2 regions of the Pseudoalteromonas sp. HL-AS2 genome follow, and region 1 is predicted to be linked to the other one. Evidence: predicted binding sites of a transcription regulator. Region 1 holds the regulator's gene; the other holds the start of a gene.

Region 1 (6,445 bases):
GCTTTCATTGCATCCGAGGTGGGTATGCTTTCAATATTAACCGTTGCGCTAACCTGCGACATATTTAGTATATGGCCTAAATCGGCTAGTAAACCATCTGAAATATCAATAGCAGAAGACGCAAGCCCACGTAATACCTGCCCTGCAGCCACTCTAGGTGTAGGGAAGTTAAGGCGCTTTTTAATATGTTTTAGATGCTCAGGTTCAATCGTTAAGCCTTGCTTGCGAGACTCTATTGCAAGCCCCGCATCTCCTAACGGCCCAGTTACAAAAATCCAGTCACCTACTTTTGCGCCATTTCGGCATAGTGCAGTGCCTTCAGGTACTGTACCTTTTGCACAAATAGTAATACTCAAAGGTCCTTGAGTCGTGTCGCCACCAATTATTTGTACATTAAAATATTCGGCAATTTCATGCATGCCGTCAGTCAATTCTTCAATCCATTGCTGATCAATACTCGGAAGTGTTAAAGCGATAGAAACCCATGTAGGCTCTGCCCCCATTGCCGCTAAATCACTTAAATTTACAGCCAATGCTCTGTGCCCGAGTGCGCGAGGTTCAATGTCATCAAAAAAATGCACACCAGCAACGAGTGTATCGGTTGTTATAGCAAGCTGACAATTTTGCGGCACAGTAACTAATGCGCAGTCATCTCCAATCCCTAAATTAACATCGCGGCGAGTAATACCACGGCCTTTAAAATAACGATTAATTAATTCAAATTCCTTCATACACAAAAAAGCCGACCTATGCCGGCTCTCCTTTTTAACGGTAATTTATACCAGCCAGTTTTGATAAAATAATTATCAAAAACCTGACTAAATATTACTTACGTAAATGCTTAACTGCTTTATCAAGTACACCGTTTACAAATTTATGGCTATCTTCAGCGCCAAACATTTTAGCTAATTCAATGCTTTCGTTGATAGCCACTTTGTATGGAACATCTTCACGAAATTTTAGCTCATAGCTGCTTAAACGTAATATTGCGCGTTCAACCATATCTAACTCATCGAATGGACGGGTTAAATGCGGTGATACAGCCTCGTCTAGTTGCTTATAATTTACCGCAACGCCACTGGCTAAATCTTTAAAATATTCAACATCAATTTTAGTCACGTCGTTTTCGATCAACATTTGTTGTTCGATATCGGCAATTGCATTGCCACTTAATTGCCAAGAATAAATGGCCTGAAGTGCTAATATACGTGCTTTACGTCTTGCTGCTGGTTTCACAAAAATTCCTTAAACTTAAATTTTATCTAACACATTAACCATTTCAAGCGCGCCTAAAGCAGCTTCGCCGCCTTTATTGCCCATTTTGGTGCCAGCACGCTCAATTGCTTGTTCAATGCTTTCTGTGGTTAATACGCCAAATGCAACCGGTATATCATACTCAAGTGATACTTGCGCAAGACCTTTGTTTGATTCGCCAGCAACTAGGTCAAAGTGTGGAGTACCACCTCTGATCACTACGCCTAATGCGATGATTGCATCATACTGTTTTTTTGCCGCAATACGTTTCGCTGCTAAAGGTAATTCAACCGCGCCAGGTACATAAACTACGGTAATATCGTCATCCGATACACCACCTGTGCGTTTTAATTCATCAATAGCGCCTGCTAATAAGCTACTACCAATAAAGTCATTAAAGCGAGAAATGACAATGGCAAATTTTTTGCCCGGAGCGTACTTACTACCTTCAATAATTTTCATTTGATAACCTTAAAAATAAGTTTGAGCGATTTCGATTGCGCAAAAATTGCAGCGCATCATACCATAAAAATAAAATAATAGCCTAGCGTCTAATTACTGCGGCTCTATGTAGTCAACAACTTCTAAATGAAACCCTGAAAGTGCATGATACTTTTTAGGGCGACTCATTAAGCGCATTTGTTTAATGCCTAAATCGGCTAAAATTTGTGAACCCACGCCTACAGTACGAGACGTACCTGTAAATTTATTCGGTGTTACATCTTCACCCGAATCTTCGGCTGCAAACGCCTTTACGGTTGCCTCAAGCTCTGCGGTACTTTCTTGTTTGCCTAAAATAACTAACACACCATTGTGCTTAGCTATATAAGCCATTGCGTCAGACACGCCCCAGCTACGCTCAGAGTTTCTATCTGAGAGTAAAATATCGTTAAAGGTGCTTTGTAAATGCACTCGCACTACGGTTGGCGCTTGTTGTTTTATTTCGCCTTTTACTAATGCGTAATGTAGCTGTCCGTCAATGGTGTCTTTGTAGGTTACTAAATCAAACTCACCGTGCTCGGTAGGTAACTTACACTTTGCCACTTGCTCTATTGTGGTTTCGTTTAAGTTACGGTATTCAATTAAATCAGCTATGGTGCCAATTTTAATATCGTGCTGTTTAGAAAACACTTCTAAGTCAGGACGGCGCGCCATAGTGCCATCTGCATTGAGTATTTCAACAATAACCGATGAAGGCTCAAGCCCTGCTAAACGGGCTAAGTCGCAGCCTGCTTCAGTGTGCCCTGCACGCGTTAAAACACCGCCAGGTTGTGCCATTATAGGAAAAATATGCCCAGGCTGTACTATATCGCTAGGCACTGCGCCTTTAGCTATAGCGGCCTGTACTGTACGTGCTCTATCTGCTGCCGAAATACCTGTAGTAACGCCTTTTGAAGCTTCTATCGACATTGTAAAATTAGTTGAAAACGCAGCACCGTTATTTTTTACCATAAGCGGTAAATCAAGTTGCTCGCATCGCTGTTGCGTCATAGTTAAACAAATTAAACCACGGCCATGCGTGGCCATAAAGTTAATAGCTTCTGCACTAATATGCTCGGCGGCAATAATTAAATCGCCTTCATTTTCCCGGTCTTCATCGTCCATTAAAATAACCATTTTACCGGCTTTAATGTCTGCGATAATTTCTTCTGCGCTGTGTAAGTTCATAATTCACTCTTATTAGTTGTTAGTTGCGTTACTTAATAAAGCCCGCTTTTGCGAGTAAGCTCATTGAAATATCAGCGCCCGTAGGCTGCTCTGCGCCTTTTATAAGCCGCTCTAAATAACGCGCAATTTGGTCGACTTCCAAATTAACTTGGGTGCCCACTTTAAAATTAGCTATCGTAGTTTGCTCGCTAGTATGGGGCACAATCGTTAATTTAAATTTATTACCTTCTACTGCGTTCACTGTTAGGCTAATACCATCAATACATACAGAACCTTTATACGGTATGTATTTCATTAGGTTTTCATCTGTGGTTAGCCAATATTCTGTAGCACGTGCATTTGGCGTAATGGCGGTAATTGTAGCAATGCCATCAACATGGCCAGACACTAAATGCCCACCTAAACGCGAAACCGGTTGCATGGCTTTTTCAAGATTAACTGTTTGCCCTAATGTGTAATGAGCAAAACCAGTTAAATCTATCGTTTCATTCGATAAGTCGGCACTAAAACCATCGGCATGTTTATCAACAACAGTTAAACACACACCATTAGTGGCAATACTATCTCCTAACTTAACATCACTCATATCAAGGTCAGGGCTTTGTACACGAATAGCTAAATCGCCTTGTTTTTTTTGTAATAAAGCAATTTTGCCTGTGGCTTCTATTATCCCAGTAAACATAGCATTACTCTTTTGTATCAAGTGGTTTTAATGAGCTTTTTACTGCGCTAATACGTAAATCATCACCTATACGCGTACACTCATTAAAAGTTAAATCAATCGTATTTTGCATACTGATCAACTCAGGAAAATTAACTAAACTCTTGCCATCACACCCAATTAATTTAGGCGCTAGATAAAAAATAAATTCATCTATTAAATCCAGTTCAACCATTTTACCCGCAAGGGTTGCTCCAGCCTCTAGCCACACAGTATTAAATTGCAGCTTTGCGAGCTTTTTTAAAACCGCGGTTAAATCAACTTTTGAATTACTAGCAGTTACTACTATATGCTTTACAAAATGCGGCCAATGTTGCGATTTATCAACCTTGGTAGTAAAAATTATTATTTCACTTTCAATAGCAAATAAAGCAAGATTTGGGGTTAAACGATTTTGCGAGTCAATAATAACACGCACAGGTTGGCGAAGCGGTAACTGTGTAGGTAATGCCTGCGGTAATTCATTTTTACGCACATTTAATTTAGCGTCATCTACTAATACTGTGTCGGCACCGGTTAAAATAGCGCAACTTTGTGCACGATATAACTGTACGTCTTGGCGTGCTGCTGCGCCTGTTATCCACTTACTTTGGCCATTATTAAGCGCCGTTTTACCATCAATACTGGCGGCCATTTTACACGTTACATAGGGCAGGCCATGCTCCATGCGTTTAAAAAAGCCTAAATTAAGCGCCCTAGCCTGTGCTTCAAGTAACCCATACGCAACCTCAATACCAGCGTCGCTGAGTATTTTCAGCCCCTTACCAGCCACTTGTGGATTGCTATCGACCATAGCGGCAATTACTTTTACCACACCGGCGGCTTTTAAACCTTCTGCGCACGGTGGTGTACGACCATAATGGCTACATGGCTCAAGCGTAACATAAGCAGTTGCGCCTTTTGCTTTACTGCCAGCCATAGCAAGTGCATTTACTTCTGCATGCCCTTGTCCGGCAAGCTGATGAAATCCCTCGCCTACTATTTCATTGTTTTTAACTAATACACAACCTACGTTTGGATTAGGCGTGGTAGTAAACCGGCCTTTTTTAGCCAGTTCTATAGCACGTGCCATATACATTTCGTCATATTGGTTAAAAACACAGTCGCTTTGCATACTTACTCCCCTAAACGGGCAATTTCTTCGCCAAATTCGCGAATATCTTCAAACGAGCGATACACCGAGGCAAAGCGCACATAAGCTACTTTATCGAGCTTTTTAAGCGCTTCCATAATGCACTCTCCCACTAAATGGCTCGAAACCTCTCGCTCGCCGGTTGCGCGTAATTGCGACTTTATTATATTAACTACTTCTTCTACTTGTTCGGTACTTACGGGGCGTTTTTCCAGTGCGCGGTTTAAACCATTTAACAATTTATCTTCGTTAAAGGGTTCGCGGCTGCCATCTTGTTTTATTACCCGTGGCATAACCAGTTCTGCGCCCTCAAACGTAGTAAAACGCTCATGGCAGTCATTGCATTCACGACGACGACGCACTTGGTGACCACCGCCAACCAGGCGAGAGTCAATAACTTTGGTATCTTTTGCGGTACAAAATGGGCAATGCATAGCTAGGTACTTCCGTTTTAAAAAACAAAAAAGGCCGCTTTAAAGCGGCCTTTATCTTAGCAAAAAACTAAGCGATTGTGATCTAAATTACTGTTTTACTTTTATTAAGCGTAAACAGGTAGTTTTGCACAAATTGCTTTTACTTTTTCTCTTACTTGCGCCTGTACTGATTCATCATTGATGTTATCTAGTACGTCACAGATCCAGCCAGCAAGCTCTTTAGATTCTGCTTCTTTAAAACCACGACGAGTGATTGCAGGAGAACCAATACGTAGGCCAGATGTTACAAACGGTGAACGTGGATCGTTAGGCACTGAGTTTTTGTTAACTGTAATATGAGCGTTACCCAAAGCAGCATCAGCATCTTTACCGGTAATATCTTTATTGATTAAATCAAGTAAGAATAAGTGGTTTTCAGTTTTGTCAGATACAATTTTGTAGCCACGTTCCTGCATAACAGCAACCATAGCTTGTGCATTTTTAACAACTTGTGTTTGATATACTTTAAATTCTGGTTGTAGGGCTTCTTTAAATGCCACAGCTTTAGCAGCAATAACATGACATAAAGGACCGCCTTGGCCACCAGGGAAAACAGCACTGTTAAGCTTTTTGTAAATAGCTTCGTCGCCACATGCCGAAATAATTAAACCACCACGAGGGCCTGCTAAGGTTTTATGTGTAGTTGTAGTAACAACATGTGCGTGAGGAACTGGGCTTGGGTAAATACCCGCCGCAATTAAACCAGCAACGTGCGCCATATCTACAAAAAAGTAAGCGCCAATTTTATCAGCAATTTCACGTAATTTAGCCCAATCAACAATACCTGAGTATGCTGAGAAGCCACCAATAATCATTTTTGGTTTGTGCTCAAGCGCTAGCGCTTCAACCTGTGCGTAATCAATTTCGCCTGTAGTTTCATCTAGGCCATACTGAATTGCATTATAAAGCTTACCTGAAAAGTTTACGTGTGAACCATGCGTTAAATGGCCGCCATGAGCTAAGCTCATACCTAGTACGGTATCACCGGCGTTTAACAATGCTAAAAAAACGGCCGCATTTGCTTGCGAACCAGCATGTGGTTGTACGTTTGCATAGTCAGAACCAAATAGTTCGTTAGCACGGTCAATCGCTAATTGCTCAACAACGTCTACATGCTCACAACCGCCATAGTAACGTTTGCCCGGATAACCTTCTGCGTATTTATTAGTTAACTGTGAACCCTGTGCTTCTAGTACG
Region 2 (6,445 bases), 980 kb from region 1:
TAAAACTGGCGGTCTATTTGACAAAGAAACACTAGACGTAGGTTGTGGCGGCGGTATTTTAAGCCAAAGCATGGCGCGCATGGGGGCAAAGGTAACCGGCATAGATATGGGCCAAGAGCCTTTAACTGTTGCCAAATTACACAGCCTAGAGACAGGCGTACATGTAGAGTATATTAAAGTACCTGCTGAACAATATGCATCCGAGCACCCTGCTCGCTTTGATGTAGTAACCTGTATGGAAATGCTGGAGCATGTACCCGATCCGGCTTCTATTATTCATGCTGTTGCAGAGCTTGCAAAACCCGGTGCTGATGTGTTTTTTTCAACACTTAATAAAACCCCTAAAGCCTATTTATACGCCATTATTGGTGCAGAAAAGCTATTAAAAATGGTGCCTGAAGGCACTCACGATCATAAAAAGTTTATTAAACCAGCACAGTTAATTGCCTGGGCTGAACAAGCGGGTTTAAAAGTGCGCGCCAGTGCTGGGTTATCTTATAATCCATTATCTAAGCAGTACTCGCTTAATACCGACGTAAGCGTAAATTATATTCTGCATTTTGAGAAGTTAGCGTAATGGCTAGCTCTCAATCAACGTCACCTACTATAGAGTACGATGCTTTTTTATTTGACTTAGATGGCACTTTACTCGATACCGCTGATGACTTAGGTGCAGCTTTAAATACCGTACTGCGTTCGCAGCAATTAGATACAGTAAGTCGTGAGGTATATCGCGCTGCTGCATCTAATGGCGCAGCAGCCTTGTTAGAGGTCGGTTTTAAAGATAAATGGGGTGAGCAACCGCAAGCACAACTCGTTAAGCAATTAATTGATGCCTACGCGGCTAATATAGCCAAACACACCACGTGCTTTGCTGGTATTGAGCCACTACTTATCGAACTGGAGCGAAAAAACATCAAATGGGGGATCATGACTAACAAACCCGGATTTTTAACCGACCCTTTAGTGGCCGCGATCCCTGCTTTAAAAAATGCCTGCGTGGTTATCAGTGGCGATACTTTAGCTGAAGCTAAACCTTCGCCTTTACCTTTACTACATTGTGCCAAACTAATGGGCGTTGCACCAAATCGTTGCTTGTACATTGGCGATGCTTTGCGTGACATTCAAGCAGGTAAAGCGGCAGGTATGCACACCGCAACTGCACTTTGGGGTTACGTGCCTAACTTAACCGAAGTTTTGAGCTGGCAGGCCGATTTTAATTGGCAAAGCCCTATTGAAGGTTTTAACCATATATAGTGCTATGTTAATTATTAAACACTATATATTGTGATTGTGTTAGTTTTCACACAAAGCCTGCTGATAAAAAAAGCAGTCAAAATATATTTTTAAAAAGCGTAAATTTAGTAGATCCTTAGTTGATTTTTGTAAATTTCAACTTAACCGAATGTTCGAAGGTTAATGCTTACTAACACAAATGTGTTATCCCGACGTTATCCACAATTAGGGGCAATTCTGTCCCTTGCAAAACAACGCGGACCACACTATCTTGTGATCTCTAATTTGAACAACACCAGATATTGTGGCTAAATGTTATTCAATAAAATCGCCTGAATTGGTGTAAACAATAATAAATGAATAGATACTCTGTTATTTTGGAGTATTAATCATTGGTCAAAATACTTAATTTCCAAGGAATACAGGCAAAACTATGAACCAACAGTTATCTGTAAGCAAACGTGACGGCCGTAAAGAGCCACTTGATCTTGACAAGATCCATCGCGTTATTGAATGGGCCGCCGAAGGGTTAAATAACGTTTCGGTTTCGCAAGTTGAATTAAAATCACACATTCAATTTTACGACGGTATTCGTACTAAAGATATTCACGAAACCATCATTAAAGCTGCAGCCGATCAGATTTCAAAAGAATCTCCTGATTATCAGTATTTGTCAGCACGTTTAGCTGTATTCCATTTACGTAAAAAAGCGTATGGCCAATTTGAGCCACCACGTTTATTTGATCATGTAACAAAAATGGTTGGCGACAAACGCTACGACGCTCACCTACTGGTAGATTACACCGAGCAAGAGCTTGACGAATTAGACGAATACCTAGATCACAGCCGTGACCTTAACTTTAGTTATGCTGCGGTTAAACAGCTTGAAGGTAAATACTTAGTTCAAAACCGTGTAACCGGTGAGATTTATGAAAGCGCGCAGTTTTTATATATTTTAGTCGCTGCTAGCTTATTTGCTGACTACCCTCGCGATACACGTATTGCGTATATAAAACGTTTTTACGATGCGATTTCATTGTTTAAAATTTCACTGCCTACGCCAATTATGGCAGGTGTTCGTACGCCAACACGCCAGTTTAGCTCGTGTGTATTAATAGAGTGTGGCGACAGCCTTGATTCAATTAACGCCACCTCGTCTGCAATTGTTAAATACGTATCGCAACGTGCCGGCATTGGCATTAACGCAGGTCGCATTCGTGCACTGGGTAGCCACATTCGCAATGGCGAAGCGTACCATACGGGTTGTATTCCTTTTTATAAGCACTTTCAAACAGCGGTTAAAAGCTGTTCGCAAGGCGGTGTACGTGGCGGCGCAGCAACCTTGTTCTACCCGCTTTGGCATTTAGAAGTAGAAAACCTGTTAGTACTTAAAAATAACCGCGGGGTTGATGACAACCGCGTGCGTCATTTAGATTACGGCGTACAGTTTAATAAACTAATGTACTCGCGTTTAATTAAAGACGACTACATTACCTTGTTTAGCCCCTCTGATGTGCCAGGCCTTTACGATGCATTTTTTGAAGACCAAGACGAGTTTGACGCGCTTTACGTAAAATACGAACAAGACGAATCAATTCGTAAAAAACGCATTAAAGCTATTGAACTGTTCTCAATGTTTGCGCAAGAACGTGCAAGTACCGGTCGTATTTACTTACAAAACGTTGACCACTGTAATACGCACAGCCCGTTCATTGCTAAAGTGGCACCTATTCGCCAATCTAATTTATGTTTAGAAATTGCATTACCAACTAAGCCGTTGGATAACGTAAACGACGAAGAAGGCGAAATTGCGCTATGTACACTCTCTGCATTTAACTTAGGGGCTATTGAGTCACTAGATGAACTTGAAGAATTGGCTGAGCTTGCTGTACGCGCTTTAGATAACTTACTTGATTTTCAAGACTACCCAGTACCGGCTGCAAAAAATGCCACTATGGGTCGTCGTACTCTAGGAATAGGCGTAATTAACTACGCATACTACCTAGCTAAAAACGGTAAGCGTTATTCAGATGGCAGCGCAAATGCACTAACGCACAAAACATTTGAAGCGATTCAATACTACTTAATGAAAGCATCAAACGAGCTTGCTAAAGAGCGTGGTGCATGTCCTAAGTTTAACGAAACAACCTACTCTCAAGGTATAATGCCAACAGATACGTACAAGCGAGATCTTGACAAAATTTGTGATGAGCCACTACACCTTGATTGGGATGCATTACGTGCCAGCATTAAAGAGCACGGTATGCGTAACTCAACAGTAAGTGCGCTAATGCCATCAGAAACATCGTCGCAAATTTCTAACGCAACAAACGGTATTGAGCCACCACGTGGCCATATTAGCGTTAAAGCAAGTAAAGACGGTATTTTAAAGCAAGTTGTACCTGAATATGAACGTTTAAAAGATAACTACGAGTTACTGTGGGATATTCCTTCAAACGATGGTTACTTACAACTTGTGGGTATAATGCAAAAATTTATTGACCAGTCTATTTCGGCCAATACAAATTATGATCCTGGTAAGTTTGAAGGCGGTCGCGTACCGATGAAAGTCTTATTAAAAGATTTGCTTAGCGCCTACAAACTGGGTGTTAAAACCTTGTACTATCACAATACCCGCGATGGTGCATCTGATGCACAAGAAGATACACCGGATCTTGAAGATGATGATTGCGCAGGCGGCGCGTGTAAAATTTAATTTTTGAGTTTTTATTTTAAGCGGGCACTAAGCCCGCTTTATTCTGATAGTTTTTTGAGTGATAAACATGTCTTATACTACCTTTAGTCGTAAACATAATAACCAAATGGAAGAGCCAATGTTTTTTGGCCAAACCGTTAACGTATCTCGTTATGATCAACAAAAATACCCTATTTTTGAAAAACTAATTGAAAAGCAGCTTTCGTTTTTTTGGCGCCCAGAAGAAGTAGACGTAAGCAAAGACCGCTTAGACTTTCAAGCATTACCTGATCATGAAAAGCATATATTTTTAAGTAACTTAAAATATCAAACATTGCTTGATAGCGTACAAGGGCGTTCACCAAACGTGGCCCTACTACCTATTGTATCGCTACCAGAGTTAGAAACATGGATAGAAACGTGGGCGTTTAGTGAAACGATTCATAGCCGCTCGTACACGCATATTATTCGTAATGTTACCCAAGCACCTGAACTTATTTTTGATGACATAGTTAGCAATGACAAAATTAGTGAACGTGCCGATGCGGTAACAAAATACTACGATGATTTAATTAACTCAGTGTCGCTTTACAATTTATACGGTGAAGGCAAACATGAGATTAACGGTAAATCTGTTGTTGTTAATTTATTTGAGCTGAAAAAGAAACTTTACCTGGCAATGATGTCGGTAAATATTTTAGAAGCGATTCGTTTTTATGTCAGCTTTGCCTGCTCGTTTGCGTTTGCTGAGCGTGAATTGATGGAAGGTAACGCTAAAATAATCAAGCTTATTGCCCGCGATGAAGCGCTACATTTATCTGGCACTCAGCATATTTTAAATATTATGCAAGACGGTAAAGACGATCCAGAAATGGCGATTGTTGCCGCGCAGTGCCGCGACGAAGCAATTAAAATGTTTGTGGACGCTGCAGAGCAAGAAAAAGAATGGGCCGAGTACTTATTCAAAGATGGCTCAATGATTGGCTTAAATAAACACATTTTATGTCAGTACGTTGAATACATTACCAACGCTCGAATGACAGCCATTGGTTTTCCTGCACAGTTTAAAAACAACAGTAATCCTATCCCATGGATAAACTCTTGGTTGGTGTCAGATAACGTGCAAGTAGCACCACAAGAAGCTGAAATTAGCTCCTACCTTGTTGGTCAAATAGACTCGCAAGTTGATGCCTCTGAATTTGGTGACTTTGATTTATAATGACTGATCGACCTACTGCAAGCATTACGCTTGCAGATAACAGCCAGTGCATAGAATTTAGCACTGGCTGCCCTTCTGTTTTACACTGCCTAGAATCTCAACAGATAGAAGTGGCCTTTCAATGCCGCGAAGGCTATTGCGGTGCCTGCAGAGCGACTTTAGTGTCAGGTAAAGTTGATTATAATGAAGAGCCTCTAGCGTTTGTACGCGACGGCGAAATACTGTTGTGCTGCTGCAAACCTAATGGCGACATACATATTAAACTTTAACTTCATTTAAACCAAACAGTCTAAAAATCACTCTCTAATCAGTTTTAAGTACTTTTAAACCACTTAGTTTAAAAGTACTTTTTAGCCCTTTATAAAAAGCATATTCATAAACTAAATTAACTAACCTTTATAAATCGTTAATAATCAAAGACTTGAAGATTTCCCTGCTAATTAATTACTAAAATCGATAAGGTTATACTATAACATCATTGAACCGTCGCTTTTGTAGTGTTATATTATATCACAACATAACAACCACGAACTTAAAGACTCATGACTAAGCTAACATTAATTTCTTCTGCAATTTTTTCTGTTTTATGCTCTCACTCTGCACTTGCTGCCACTGTTAATGGCAAAGTAACAGATGAAAAAAATCAACCTATTGAAAACGCCACTATTCATGTACACGGTAAATCTCAAAGCGTTAAAACCAACAAGCTTGGCGAGTTTGCCATTGAGCTTGATGCGAGCGGCCAGCTGCATATTAGCAAAGATAACTATAGCGACTCACGCATTACGGTAACCGAGTCATCAAACAATATTGCAATTGCTTTAAAGCCAACCTCTATTGAAACTGTAGTTGTGTTTGCATCGGCCTTGCACAAAAGTAGCTTAGAAATGATTTCTCCGGTAAATGTACTCTCTGGTGATGAGCTAAGAAACAAGTCAAAGCCAACGCTTGGCGAAACCCTAAAAGGCTTACCGGGAGTTAACGCGAGTTATTTTGGCCCTGTTTCATCAAGCCCAATTATTCGTGGCTTAGATGGCCCTCGGGTTAAAATTATGCAAAATGGCTTAGACAGCAGTGATGCATCGCGTATTGGCCCTGATCATGCTACTTCTAGCGACAGCTTAGCTGCTGAACAAATAGAAGTACTACGTGGCCCAAGTACTCTACTGTATGGCTCTGGTGCTATTGGTGGTGTGGTAAACGTAGTTGATAACCGCATTCCTACGAGCAATATAGATGAATTAACCGGTGCAGTAGAATACAGTCACGATTCGGTATCCAACGCGAATACCTAC

Evidence for each region. Region 1 encodes NrdR, which represses ribonucleotide reductase genes. Its sites were predicted from a motif close to AAACACNANATNTNGTGTTT; they were not measured.
Region 2: nrdA (class 1a ribonucleoside-diphosphate reductase subunit alpha) is a predicted target of NrdR. The motif match lies at 1,527-1,546, and genes of this name have one in related genera.

The regions. Positions count from the first base shown of each region.
Region 1 is NZ_CP133571.1:2,481,149-2,487,593, forward strand. It holds gene thiL (thiamine-phosphate kinase) at 1-731, opposite strand, end outside; gene nusB (transcription antitermination factor NusB) at 826-1,236, opposite strand; gene ribE (6,7-dimethyl-8-ribityllumazine synthase) at 1,252-1,716, opposite strand; gene ribBA (bifunctional 3,4-dihydroxy-2-butanone-4-phosphate synthase/GTP cyclohydrolase II) at 1,810-2,922, opposite strand; gene RB215_RS11545 (riboflavin synthase) at 2,951-3,604, opposite strand; gene ribD (bifunctional diaminohydroxyphosphoribosylaminopyrimidine deaminase/5-amino-6-(5-phosphoribosylamino)uracil reductase RibD) at 3,609-4,757, opposite strand; gene nrdR (transcriptional regulator NrdR) at 4,760-5,209, opposite strand; gene glyA (serine hydroxymethyltransferase) at 5,314-6,445, opposite strand, start outside.
Region 2 is NZ_CP133571.1:1,505,030-1,511,474, reverse strand. It holds gene ubiG (bifunctional 2-polyprenyl-6-hydroxyphenol methylase/3-demethylubiquinol 3-O-methyltransferase UbiG) at 1-577, shown strand, start outside; gene RB215_RS07155 (HAD-IA family hydrolase) at 577-1,257, shown strand; gene nrdA (class 1a ribonucleoside-diphosphate reductase subunit alpha) at 1,670-3,952, shown strand; gene nrdB (class Ia ribonucleoside-diphosphate reductase subunit beta) at 4,020-5,150, shown strand; gene yfaE (class I ribonucleotide reductase maintenance protein YfaE) at 5,150-5,419, shown strand; gene RB215_RS07135 (TonB-dependent receptor domain-containing protein) at 5,693-6,445, shown strand, end outside.